One region of the Desemzia sp. FAM 23989 genome, then DNA from elsewhere that is predicted to be linked to it. Evidence: riboswitches for the same ligand, from Rfam matches in the RefSeq annotation. Region 1 holds a riboswitch; each other region holds the start of a gene.

What was found. Region 1 has a riboswitch for lysine ahead of ACEN36_RS03780 (YfcC family protein). Riboswitches for the same ligand answer to the same signal wherever they lie in the genome.
Region 2: linked by a shared signal. The riboswitch ahead of ACEN36_RS03165 (Na+/H+ antiporter NhaC family protein) and the one ahead of ACEN36_RS03780 (YfcC family protein) in region 1 are both predicted to bind lysine.
Region 3: linked by a shared signal. The riboswitch ahead of dapF (diaminopimelate epimerase) and the one ahead of ACEN36_RS03780 (YfcC family protein) in region 1 are both predicted to bind lysine.

The regions. Positions count from the first base shown of each region.
Region 1 is NZ_JBGQQT010000004.1:39,521-43,739, forward strand. It holds gene ACEN36_RS03775 (NUDIX hydrolase) at 1-265, shown strand, start outside; gene ACEN36_RS03780 (YfcC family protein) at 323-1,723, opposite strand; lysine riboswitch at 1,877-2,023, opposite strand; gene ACEN36_RS03785 (LytS/YhcK type 5TM receptor domain-containing protein) at 2,210-3,982, shown strand; gene ACEN36_RS03790 (LytTR family transcriptional regulator DNA-binding domain-containing protein) at 3,963-4,219, shown strand, end outside.
Region 2 is NZ_JBGQQT010000003.1:93,369-97,587, reverse strand. It holds gene ACEN36_RS03165 (Na+/H+ antiporter NhaC family protein) at 374-2,095, opposite strand; lysine riboswitch at 2,201-2,377, opposite strand; gene ACEN36_RS03160 (hypothetical protein) at 2,470-3,171, opposite strand; gene ACEN36_RS03155 (DUF368 domain-containing protein) at 3,370-4,219, shown strand, end outside.
Region 3 is NZ_JBGQQT010000003.1:60,843-65,061, forward strand. It holds gene ACEN36_RS03030 (class I SAM-dependent methyltransferase) at 1-144, shown strand, start outside; gene ACEN36_RS03035 (S-ribosylhomocysteine lyase) at 166-645, shown strand; gene dapD (2,3,4,5-tetrahydropyridine-2,6-dicarboxylate N-acetyltransferase) at 945-1,640, opposite strand; gene dapF (diaminopimelate epimerase) at 1,682-2,467, opposite strand; lysine riboswitch at 2,556-2,727, opposite strand; gene ACEN36_RS03050 (pyridoxal phosphate-dependent aminotransferase) at 2,861-4,006, shown strand; gene ACEN36_RS03055 (hypothetical protein) at 4,213-4,219, opposite strand, start outside.

The DNA of each region.
Region 1 (4,219 bases):
CGAAGAAGTGGCTGAAGTGTATACAGTTCCACTACGGTACTTCATGAAAAATGAGCCTGATTACTATTCGGTGGACATGATGATGAATTACCCTAAAGATTTCCCTTATGATCGTATTCCAAATGGGAAAAACTACAAATTCCGTCATGCGCGAAATCAGATTGCTTTTTACAATTTGGATGATCATTACTTATGGGGGTTCACCGCTTCATTGACACAACGATTGATCAGTTTAGTGAAAGAACACCATTTACTAGACAACTAAAGACACAAAAAAGTGAGGCGCACGATGCAGCCTCACTTTTTTTGTGTCTTCAGTTGATTAAAAAGGACCATATTGAATAGCGTTTGCGATCAATAAGAAAATCAGTCCGATAGTCAGCCAGATTCCCATCAATTTACCGATAAATTTCAACCAAGTATCATAAGAAACTTTAGCAATCGATAATTGTGCCATTAATACACCAGATGTCGGAATGATTGAATCCATAAAGCCATCTCCGAATTGGAAGGCCAGTACAGCCGTTTGTCTAGTGATACCAAGAGTATCAGCTAACGGAATCATAACTGGCATTGTAGCAGCTGCTTGTCCGCTGCCTGAAGGAATGAAGAAGTTAACGACGATTTGTGTAAGGTACATCCCCACAACAGCTAATGAGTCTGGTAACGAACTGATTACATTAGACAAACCATTGATTAACGTATCAATGATCAACCCATTTTCCATGACCACTAAAATAGAGCGAGCAACACCAACAACTAGGCCGGCAAAGACCATTTCTTTTGCTCCCACAACAAAAGACTCCGCAATTTCACTGGGTCTCATTCTGGAGATGAAACCCGTTAAAATTCCCATTCCTAAGAAGACTGAACCAATCTCTACAATAAACCAGCCATATTGGAATACACCGTAACCGATGATGGCAAATCCGCCGACAAATACAAGCAACGTTGCTAAATGGCGCTTAGTGAATGGAGGAAGGTCGTCGAAATTGATGGTCCCTTCCGTCACATGAGTGCCTTTTTTACGGTTGTACAACAAACTATTTTCTGGATTTTTTTTCACTTTTTCTGCATAACGCATCAAGTAAGCAGAAGTAACGATCCACAAGATCGCTAAAATAATTAACCGGAAACCGACTCCCGAGAATAAAGGCAATTCGGCAATTTCCTGAGCGACTCCGACAGAAAACGGGTTCATAAAACCAGCGAAGAAACCAATGGCTGCTCCCAGTGAAATCATCCCCAAACCAACTAAGGCATCGTACCCTAATGCTAAAGCAAGTGCGACTCCAATGGGAATAAATACAATCGTTTCTTCAGAAAGCCCCATTGTAGATCCTAAAATACCAAACACTAAAATCAAAATAGGGATGACCCATTTTTCTTTTCCTTGTAATTTTTTAACCAGCAAGCTGATCCCCGAACTGATCATTCCTGAATCGGTAATCAGTTGAAAAGCACCACCTACAATAAATAAGAAAAAGATAATGTCAGCTGTCTCTGTCATTCCCGTTGGAATAGACTTTAATACATCAAATAAACCTTGTGGGTTAGAATCCACTACTGTATAGGAATTCGGAATAACAACTGTCCGTCCATTCACCTCAGTTCGTTCAAATTGCCCTGCAGGCAACACATTCGTTAGAATCGCCATCACAATTGTAAAAGCTATCAGCGTTACAAATGTGTGAGGGATTCTAGACCTTTTTTGTTTCTCCATGGTAAATCCTCCTAATCATTTCTTGAAACGAAATACTACTAAATAAAATGTATTCCCTTGAGTACAGAAGCAGAGTAAGCTCTTAAAAAACGCAAAAAGACTATGAGCAAAAGGGCCCATAGTCTTTTCCGTTATACTATACCTTCTGCCCGCAATATGAAGAGCTCTCCTAAAAACAAATTTGGGCAATTTGTTCAGGCAGTGTTACGCTTATTTAGCGTAACCCCAGTACATCTGCACTTCGGCGATAATTCCTTTCAGAAAACCCTACTCTTAATTACCGCAGCCTCTACATCACATTGAATAATATTCAGTTTCTTAACCGCTACAAACTATACAGGATTCACTTTATAATTGCAATATTTTAGGGGAAATTCTAAGAAAAAGGGCATTTTTTAATTCAATGCAAAAAATTATTTGAATAAAATCTCACTATTTTGAAAAGATTAGTGTAGACTAAGAATAAATGAATAGGAGGCGTGAAAGGTGTTTTCATTATTTATTCTCATGCTTGAAAGAGGCGGTCTAATTATTATTCTGGCTTATTTGCTGATCAATATTCCTTATTTTAAAAATATTTTGACAAATCGCTCTCGGATGAGTTCGAAGCTCAAATTAATTGTGATGTTTAGTGTATTTGCTTTTATTTCTAATTACACGGGTGTGGAGATCAATCAAGACGAAATGATCGTCAATCAATTTGTCACACAATTATCTGCAAATTCTGCTCTAGCTAATACACGTGTATTAACGATTGGTGTATCTGGATTGATCGGCGGCTCATCCGTCGGTATTATTGTCGGTCTTGTTTCAGCTGTCGTCCGCTTCTTCCAAGGTGGAGGCGATGTTCACATTTATATCTTGTCTTCAGTACTGATTGGATTGTTTTCCGGTTATTTCGGTAGCCGATCCATCCAAAAGAACACTTACCCAACTGCTTATGAAGGCTTGGTGTTAGGATTTATGATGGAACTGATCCAAATGGGGTGTATTTTCTTATTGGGAAGCGATTACGCCGAATCGTGGAGCTTGATTCGGTTCATTGCTTTGCCCATGATGCTGACGAACAGTATCGGTACAGGTATTTTTCTCTCCATTATTGAAACGACTCTTCACCAAGAAGAACAGACAAAAGCCGTCCAGACTCATGATGTGCTGCAGCTGGCAAATCAAACGATGCCTTACTTTCGTTCCGGATTGAATGAAGAATCGTGTGAAAAAGCTGCTCGAACGATCCAACAATTTATGAAAGTGGACGCTGTGAGCATTACCAATCAAGAAAGGATTTTGGCCCATGTAGGAGCAGCTAGCGACCATCACATTCCTTCTCTTGAGATATTGACCGACTTGTCGAAAAAAGTTTTGCATACCGGAAAGGTCAGTGAAGCCCATTCTCAAGAAGAGATCGGGTGCAATCATATGGGCTGTCCATTAGAAGCAGCAATCGTGATCCCGTTAAAATCCAAACAGAAAACCATCGGGACCTTAAAAATGTACTTTACAGATAAAACACAACTTACCTTTGTCGAGCGTCAATTGGCAGAGGGATTAGGCAATATTTTCTCCCAACAAATCGAATTGGGAGAAGTTGAATGGCAAAGCAAATTATTGCAAGATGCTGAGATCAAATCGCTTCAATCACAAGTCAATCCGCATTTTTTCTTTAACACGATCAATACTATATCCGCGTTGATCCGTATAGACAGCGAAAAAGCCCGCTCGCTGCTGCTTCAGTTGAGTCAATTTTTCCGTTCTAATTTAACGGGAGCTCGAACCAATTTGATTCCTTTGACGAAAGAACTGCAACAAGTAGAAGCCTTCCAACGCTTAGAAGAAGCCCGCTTTCCTGAGCGCTATCAACTAGAGGTCCATTACGATAATGGATTGGAACAAGTCTTGCTGCCGCCTTTTTTGATTCAAGTATTAGTAGAAAACGCCTATCGACATGCTTTTAAAGGGCGAAAAAAAGGAAATCAAGTGACAGTGGACATTCGCAACCAAGAAGAGGCTATTCAAATCAGTGTGCAAGACAATGGAGTGGGCATCGATCCAGAGGTTTTGGACAAATTAGGCAACGAAATCGTATCTTCAAATAAAGGTTCGGGTTCAGCCATCGAGAATCTGAATAAGCGATTGATCAGTTTATTTGGAGAAAATGCTCACTTACGTTTTGATTCTACTGAGACTGGGACGACTGTATCTTGTATTATACGTCGAAATGACTTAGAGGAGGAAAAGAATGCATACCTTAATCGTTGATGATGAGCCTTTAGCCAGAAATGAGCTGGCTTATTTATTAAAACCGCTTCCTGAAATCTCGTCTATCAAAGAAGCGGATTCTATAGAAGAAGCGATCAGTGTTTTGATCGATCAGCGGATTGACTTGATATTTTTGGACATCCATTTAACAGAAGAGAGCGGATTGACGTTAGCTAATAAATTAAACCTGCTTCAACATCCGCCGATCATTATTTTTGCGACGGCTTATGATGAATA
Region 2 (4,219 bases), on a different contig from region 1:
TCTTCAAGTGACGCTTCTTTTGTATCTCACTTGATCACTAAATCCGCTTTATTCTTCAAGTGACGCTTCTTTTGTACCTCACTTGATCAGTAACGCCACTTTATTCTTCAAGTGACGCTTCTTTTGTACCTCACTTGATCAGTAAATCCACTTTATTCTTCAAGTGACGCTTCTTTTGTACCTCACTTGATCAGTAAATCCACTTTATTCTTCAAGTGACGCTTCTTTTGTACCTCACTTGATGAATAAAATACACCAGTCTTATCTGCTTCGCTTTGCAATTAAAAAAGAACCCGTCACCGAGTTCTTTTCTTTCAAAAAATTGATTCAGATACTTTTCGTTTTCGAAAAGTTCACCTATTAACACTCATTTCTACTCACCCAATTGCGCCTCTGGTTCGTCTACTGATTTCCCGAAGAAATATAGGAAAGCTGCTGTAACGATCATAGACACCGGCAACACGATCCAAATCGGCAAACCTAATCCTGCTGGCAGGAAACCAAAGAGAACAGAAATGATCCCAACAACAATCGCGTACGGCAGTTGCGTTTGCACGTGGTCTAAGTGGTTTACACCCGCTCCCATAGAAGACAGAATGGTCGTATCCGAAATAGGCGAACAGTGGTCTCCAAAGATCGCTCCAGTCAATACCGCTCCTGCTGAAATTACAATAAATTCCGGGTCTCCAGAAATCCCTGCTGCTAATGGAATCGCTAACGGCATCAAGATCCCCATCGTTCCATAAGAAGTTCCTGTAGCAAATGCAATAACGGACCCCAATATGAAAATAATAGAAGGCAACAAGAACGCTGGTAAAGAATCGGATAGTAAAGATACCAAGAATCCAGCTGTTCCTAAATCAGTGATCGAAGCACTTAATGACCAAGCCAACAGCAAAATAGCTCCTGTAATGATCAGCGACTTCATTCCATTGATCCATGTATCAACAGCTTCTCCCCACGTAAAGGCTTTTTGTTTCACACCCATTGCCATAGCCACAAGACTAGCCAGTAAAGCAGCTTGGAACAACACGATGCTGGCGTCAGAAGCACCAAACGCTTCTTGGATAGCCGAAAAAGAAATGGGACTGCTTTGCATAGATTGGATCAATTCGGCGTTTTCTCCCGCCATGATTGCATTGTATCCATTAAAGTAAAATCCGATCAATGATGCTGCAATCAATGTACCTATCGGAATGATGGCATTCCAGATACTTAATTTGACACCTTCTACTGGTTCCATTTCATCCAACTCACTGGAAGAAGGACTCGGGTTGATCTCTTCTATATTCGTTGGATCAAATTTTCTCGCTCTTCTTTCTGCCTTGAGCATCGGTCCAAATTCTTTTAAAAATAGGGCTGTACAGACGACAAACAATAGCATCAAAATGTTGTAGAAGCGGTAAGGAATCGTTTCAATAAAGACACTATAGGCATTCACCGATTGTCCGATTGCTTCATAACCATCTTGGATCAAGCCAACTTCATACCCAACCCATGTAGAGATCAACGCAATTCCGGCAACTGGAGCGGCTGTGGCATCGACAATAAAGGCCAATTTTTCACGCGAGATTTTCTTTTCATCTGTTACGGGACGCATGACCGGCCCAACGATCAACGCATTGGCATAGTCGTCAAAAAAGAGAAATAATCCCAATAACCATGAAATCACTTGCGCACTGATTGGGCCTTTAGCTTTTGAAGCCAGTGCATTTGCTACCGCTCTGGTCCCGCCCATTTTAGTCATCAAAGCTATCAAACCGCCGATGACCAATACTTGCAGAATGATTCCGGCATTATAACGGTCAGCTAGTGAAGATAAAGTATACTCCACAATACTTAAAAATGACTGAACGATTGCAAACAACACATTTCCATCCACTGAATGCAGCACCATTGCTCCTGCAAAAATCCCTAAAAATAAAGATATGATGACATTTTTTGTTACGAATGCCAGCAGTATAGACACTACAGGCGGAACTAATGAAAACCAGCCAAACTGAATGGCGCCATCTGCGCCAGTCGTAAAGTCAGCTGAAAAAGTAATAAACACAAACGCTAACGCAATTATTCCAATAACTATATTTTTTTTCACTACTAAACTCCCTTTCTTTTTGAGCACAAAAAAAGCGATACCTAGAGCTCTAATCAACTCAAGGCATCACTTTTGTACATAGCATTATATACATTATTTGACCTTTTTGCTGATAGTCCTCCACAAATTTTTGTAAATTTATGACAGTGATCAGCATATTCTGCTGACCCCCAGCTTCCAATATTTGGCCATATTGCAAACTTCGGCGATTCATCCTTTCTAGTCACTTCATCGTGCCATCTCTGTGACTGTACTTTTAAAAATCGCGCCTCTATCTTTTTTTGTATTCCATGCTATGTTACACAATATTTTTATGGGTTGCAACCCATGTGCGGTATTTTTTCAGTGGACTTTCTCTTTCGGTGATTCGTACATTAATTTCTTGGTGCCTTTCTCTCTTGTTTTCTAAGATTAAGAAATCCAGCAATACACACTACAAGAGCACTTAATGCGTCTACGATCAGATCCTCCATCGTATCGACCAAAGCATCACGTCCAACCAACACCGTTCTATCCGCTGTAATAAATTTCTGCATGTTGGTTCCTAAAACAGCATCTGCTAAAAATTCATAAATTTCCCAAATCGTTCCTGCCGCCAGTGCAAAACAAAAAGCAAACAAAGCGACAAAAATCGGGCTTAAATGGATGTTCACTTTTTCTGAATCGTTAAAGAAACTGACTACCACAAAACCTAAAGCTCCTAGCATCGCTCCGCTAAACATGTGAAGAATCAAGTCCCAACTGGGAACACGATAGTAAAAATCTCGTACTTCTCCTAAATAGATTGCACAAAATAAGAATACAAAGTACATAACTTCCATGATATCAGGGATGTTCACCGAAAATTTCCGTTCAATGAGTGACGGAATAAACATGACGATCACACCTACTAAACATTGCAACAATGTCAATACATAATCACTTTTTACTTTTTCGTATCCGTTGTCTGCTACGCCTGAAGGAGCTGTAAACAACATATATACAGCATAAATAACGGATAATGCCAATAATACCAACACAACTCTACCAACTATATCTTTCCACCTGGCTGATTTGTCTTCACTTTTATGATTCACTCTTATAACTCCTCCAAAATAATCTATAAAATCTTATTTTACCACACGAATAGTACCAGAACCTATCAATTTGATAAGATTTACCTTATTTTTTGACACTTAAAAAAATTTAAAGAAAACCGAAGAAAGATTGCTATCTATTTGGTATTTCCGTACAATTATGAATGTATTTATTATCACAACATAAGGAGATTAATAATGAGTTATATATGGATGGTTTTAAAAGGTATGTTAATGGGAATAGCCAACATTATTCCAGGGGTCAGCGGAGGAACTATGGCGGTTTCACTAGGGATTTACGATGACTTGATTTATTCGATTACACATTTAGTTAAGGACTGGAAGAAAAGCTTCCGCATCTTGCTTCCTTTAGGCGGGGGATTGGTTTTAGGCATTATTGGTTTTTCTTATTTAATCGAAGTCTTGCTTAGCCAATACACGTTGCCCACTGCATTAGCCTTTATTGGATTGATATTAGGTGGGATTCCGATCTTGGCAAAATCTTTTTTACTCGCTTTACGTCAAGAACAAAAGAAAGTTTCATTTTTCCACATTGCATTATTCATTGTCTTTTTTGCTCTTGTTGTCAGTCTTGCACTAGTTCAAGCAGAAGGAAATACGATGTCAACTATCACTCTTTCATTTGGATCAGTCATCACCATGTTCTTTATCGGGGTAATTGCTTCGGCTACTATGGTCGTACCAGGCGTTAGTGGATCACTGGTACTTATGGTCCTTGGTTATTATTATGGTATTCTAAATTCGGTCACCGGCTTTTTTAATGCTTTAACTTCCATGGATATGGGGCAATTATGGCATTATACAGGAATTTTGTTCCCGTTTGGCATAGGTGTTCTAGCAGGGATTTTCCTAATCAGTAAATTGATTGAGTACTTGTTTACAAATCACCCTACTTTAACTTACAGCGGAATTCTTGGATTAGTTTTAGCTTCACCATTTGCTATCCTGTATAACACCAACGCTTTAAATGATCTTCAAGGTTCAAATGCTCTGCTATTTTTAATTCTTGGATTGATTCTTGCAGTAG
Region 3 (4,219 bases), on a different contig from region 1:
TATGATCTAGAAGAAGATTTAAAACGAGAATACTATCCCTTGATACCCGATTTGTATCGCTCTTTCAAGGATGCTGGTTTCAGCGTTTCATTTATGCAAATGAACCCGTATGTTTGGATCGTAGAAGGCAAGAAAGCAAATTAAACTAAAAAAGGAGTTTTTAGTATGTCAGAAAAAATGAATGTTGAAAGTTTTAACTTGGATCATACAAAAGTCCGTGCCCCGTATGTACGTTTAGCGAGTGAGAAAACAGGACTAAATGGGGACCGTATTTTAAAATATGATGTGCGTATGGCACAACCCAATAAAGAACATTTGGATATGATGTCTGTTCATTCTTTAGAACATTTGACGGCTGAATTGATCCGCAATCATGCAGATTACGTGGTTGATTTCGGACCGATGGGATGCCAAACAGGTTTTTATTTGACAGTTGTGAACCACGAAGATTATAAAGATATCTTGGGATTACTTGAAAAAACAATGAAAGATGTATTGGTGGCTGCAGAAGTTCCAGCCAGCAATGAAAAACAATGTGGCTGGGCAGCTCACCACACTTTAGCGGGAGCACAGCAAATTGCTCGTGACTTCTTAGCTAAGCGCAATGAATGGCATTTAGTATTTGAACACGCAGAAGCAGAATAGGTAGATTCGTCTAGTAGGAGATTGCGCTTCAACTGGCTCTAACCAATTAGAAAATGAGGAGCGAGGAAACGGTGAAATATACCAGTTCCTCGCTTTTTTGCGTTCCCTATTGCATTCATTTTTTTGGAAAAAGGGAACATAAAATTAAATTACGTTCCCTTTAAGAGGAGATTGCCTCAAAAAAGGAACGCAAATTGGATTTGCGTTCCTTTTAGAGCTTGAAATTTGACTTAAGGGAACGCAAATGGACTTTCGACACTTTAGAAGCAGCGTATCTTTTGGGATGGCATTTTTTTATTTTACAATTCTCGCAAAGCAGCGATCAATTCAGTATTGCTGGCTGTTTTTTCATCTTTTGCTTTTAAAATACGCGCCGGAATGCCGCCAACTACCACATTTTCTGGAACATTCTCGATTACCACTGCTCCAGCGGCGACCACGCTACCTTTGCCGATCCGAACACCTTCGATAACGACAGCATTCGCGCCGATCAAGACATCGTCTTCTACAATTACAGGAGTGGCTGAAGCGGGTTCGACCACTCCAGCTAAAACGGCGCCGGCACCGATGTGACAATTTTTACCAACGATAGCTCGGCCACCGAGAATTGCTCCCATATCGATCATACTATTTTCGCCGACAATAGCGCCAATATTGATGATAGCCCCCATCATGATTACTGCATGGTCGTGAATCTCTACTTGATCTCGAATGAACGCTCCAGGTTCTATTCGTGCATTTACATTAGTAGTATCCAGTAAAGGCACAGCACTATTTCTACGGTCGTATTCTAGTTCAACATCATTGATACGCTCTTTGTTCTCTTCAAGAATGGCTTTCAAATCTTCGTAATCACCGAAGACAACTTTTGATAGTCCTTCCCCAAATACTTTACAATTAGGGAAATCAATGGCTTCGTTTAGATTGATGTAAGCTTTCACAGGTGTTCGTTTTTTAGCTTCTTTAATAAATCGGATAATTTCTTGTGCGTTCAATATTATTTCCTCCTAAGAATTCAATAGTTAAGTCACTAAAGCTATTTTTTGTATTCAAATACAGCGGGTCCATTCATGAAAATGTCCTCTGTACCTGAGATAGTCAATGTTCCTTGTTCTAGATGTACTTTTACACGATCTTCAACTAAACCTGCGTCTCTAGCTACCACAAAGCTGGCGCTGCAGCCAGTACCGCAAGCCAATGTCCAGCCGACACCACGTTCAAATGTTCGCACGATGATTTCTTTACGATTCAGCACTTGGACAAAATTGACATTTGTTTGGTGAGCAAACAATGGATGATGGCACAGTTTTTCTCCTAAATCGGTCTCCAGCATGGCTACTGCATCTTCTACGAAAACAACTGTATGCACAGTACCCATAAACAAACTGGTGAACGTGACGTCTTCTCCATCAATAGAGATCGTCCGATTGATGTAAGGAGCATCGTCAGCAGCATCAAAAGCATGGTTTGAGTAATCAGGTCGACCAATATTTACTTCGCAGTAGAACGGCTCATTTTGAAGAATGTCTACGTTCATCTCACCAGCTAATGTTTGTACAGGAAATCGTTCTTCTGTGGTCAAACCTTTGTCTAGGACATATTTGGCAAAACAACGAATCCCATTTCCGCACATTGGAGCTTCGGAACCGTCACGGTTAAACAGCAGCATCTCTAGCGGATTTTGTTTGACGACGATTAAGCCATCTGTATCAAATTGTTCTGAACTACACAAAGAGGTAGCCTCCATAGAATAGTCTTTTCCATTCTTGAAATCCGTGATCACAAAGGTATTTCCGCAGCCGTTATATTTGTAAACAGACATATACAAAACTCCTTTTTACAATTTTTTCCTCAAACAATAAAAAAAGACACCATTTCTGGCGTCTTAAATGTATACAATGGTTATGTAGACAGATGATAGCGCCTCTGCTTTTTAAGCAGGAGTGATATAGGTATTTCCCATATCCCCACGATATAAAATCTGCCGATTTCAATCGTTCGGCAATGGCTGCCTTTCATACATCGTCATCGAATGCCTTCTCTGGTGTATTACTCATCTACATTGCTACCTCTATTAAATTGTAAGTTGCTTTTTTGATGTTTTATATACTACCATTAAATTTTTCTGTTGTCTATTTGTCCGGAAAAAAATTAGATATTGTATTTTTTCTGCAAACTGGTACACTTTTTTTCATAAGCAAAAAGGAGTGATCGAATGAAAGAACGATTGAATGAAGACGTCCTTAAAGTAGAGACGAGTGAGATACGAGCATTTAATCAGTATGCAGTAGACAATCAAGCCTCGCTTTTTCTGACTTTGGGGGAACCAGATTTTCCCACACCAGCACCCATAAAAGAAGCTGCGCTCGATTCTCTGAATAAAAACCAGACTCATTACTCATCAGCGCAAGGGAGCCTTGAGTTGCGAGAGGCGATTTGTGCATTTGAGAAAAAAACCAATCACATCGAGTATTCACCAGAAGAAGTAATGATCACGATTGGTTCTACTGAAGCTATTTCAACGGCTTTAGCCACTTTACTCAACCCTGGGGAAGAAGTCATTATTTTACAACCGGCTTTTCCTTTATACCGTCAATTGATTCAAATGAACAGCGGAGTATGCGTGCCGATCGATACCTCTACTAATCAATTCCAACTTTCCAAAGAGATGTTGGAGGAGGCCATTACCGATAACACAAAAGCTATCATCATCAATTCGCCCAATAATCCTACAGGAACGATTCTTAATGCGTCTTCGTTAGAAGTGATTTATGAGGCCGTGAAGAAACACCAACTTTTTGTGATAAGCGATGATGTTTACAATCAATTGTTATTTACCGAACAACCTGAGCAATTAACTAAATACCAGGATATTCGTAGTTACATCATCATCTGTCAAAGCTTCTCGAAACCTTATGCGATGACTGGATGGCGTATCGGCTACTTATTAGCTGATTGGGACTTTATCGAAGAAGCCCTCAAGATTCACCAATATGTACTTTCTTGTGTCAACACCTTTATTCAAGATGCAGCTATAGCAGCACTGGATTACAATATCGAAGAGATGCTGAATTCCTACCGCTTACGGAGAGATTACGTCTACAACCGCTTGAAAACAATGAATGTAGATGTGGAATTGCCTGATGGTACTTTCTATATATTGCCGTCTATCAAAAAATATGGGCTATCTTCATATGATTTCTGCCAGAAGCTAGTTCTGGAACAAGGCGTTGCGCTTATTCCAGGCAGTTATTTTGAAGCAGACGATTATGTGCGGATCAGTTTTTGTGTAGATATGAAAGTCTTAGAAGCGGCAATGGATAAATTGGAGATTTTTCTTCTGCAACTCCAAGTGAAGTAAAATTCAGACAAGAGAGAGCAGGACAAAAGACATTTTGACCATTGAATATAAACCAGCCTCCCCTTATGAGATGCTTTTTCTCATAAGGGGAGGCTGGTTTATAGGCATGTGGTCAGGCTTTTGGAACGCATTTAAAAGCACCCGTTTAATATGTGACAGAGATAAAGACTATTGTCCCAGTCCCTTTTTTTTCATAACGCAGATGCTTATCCT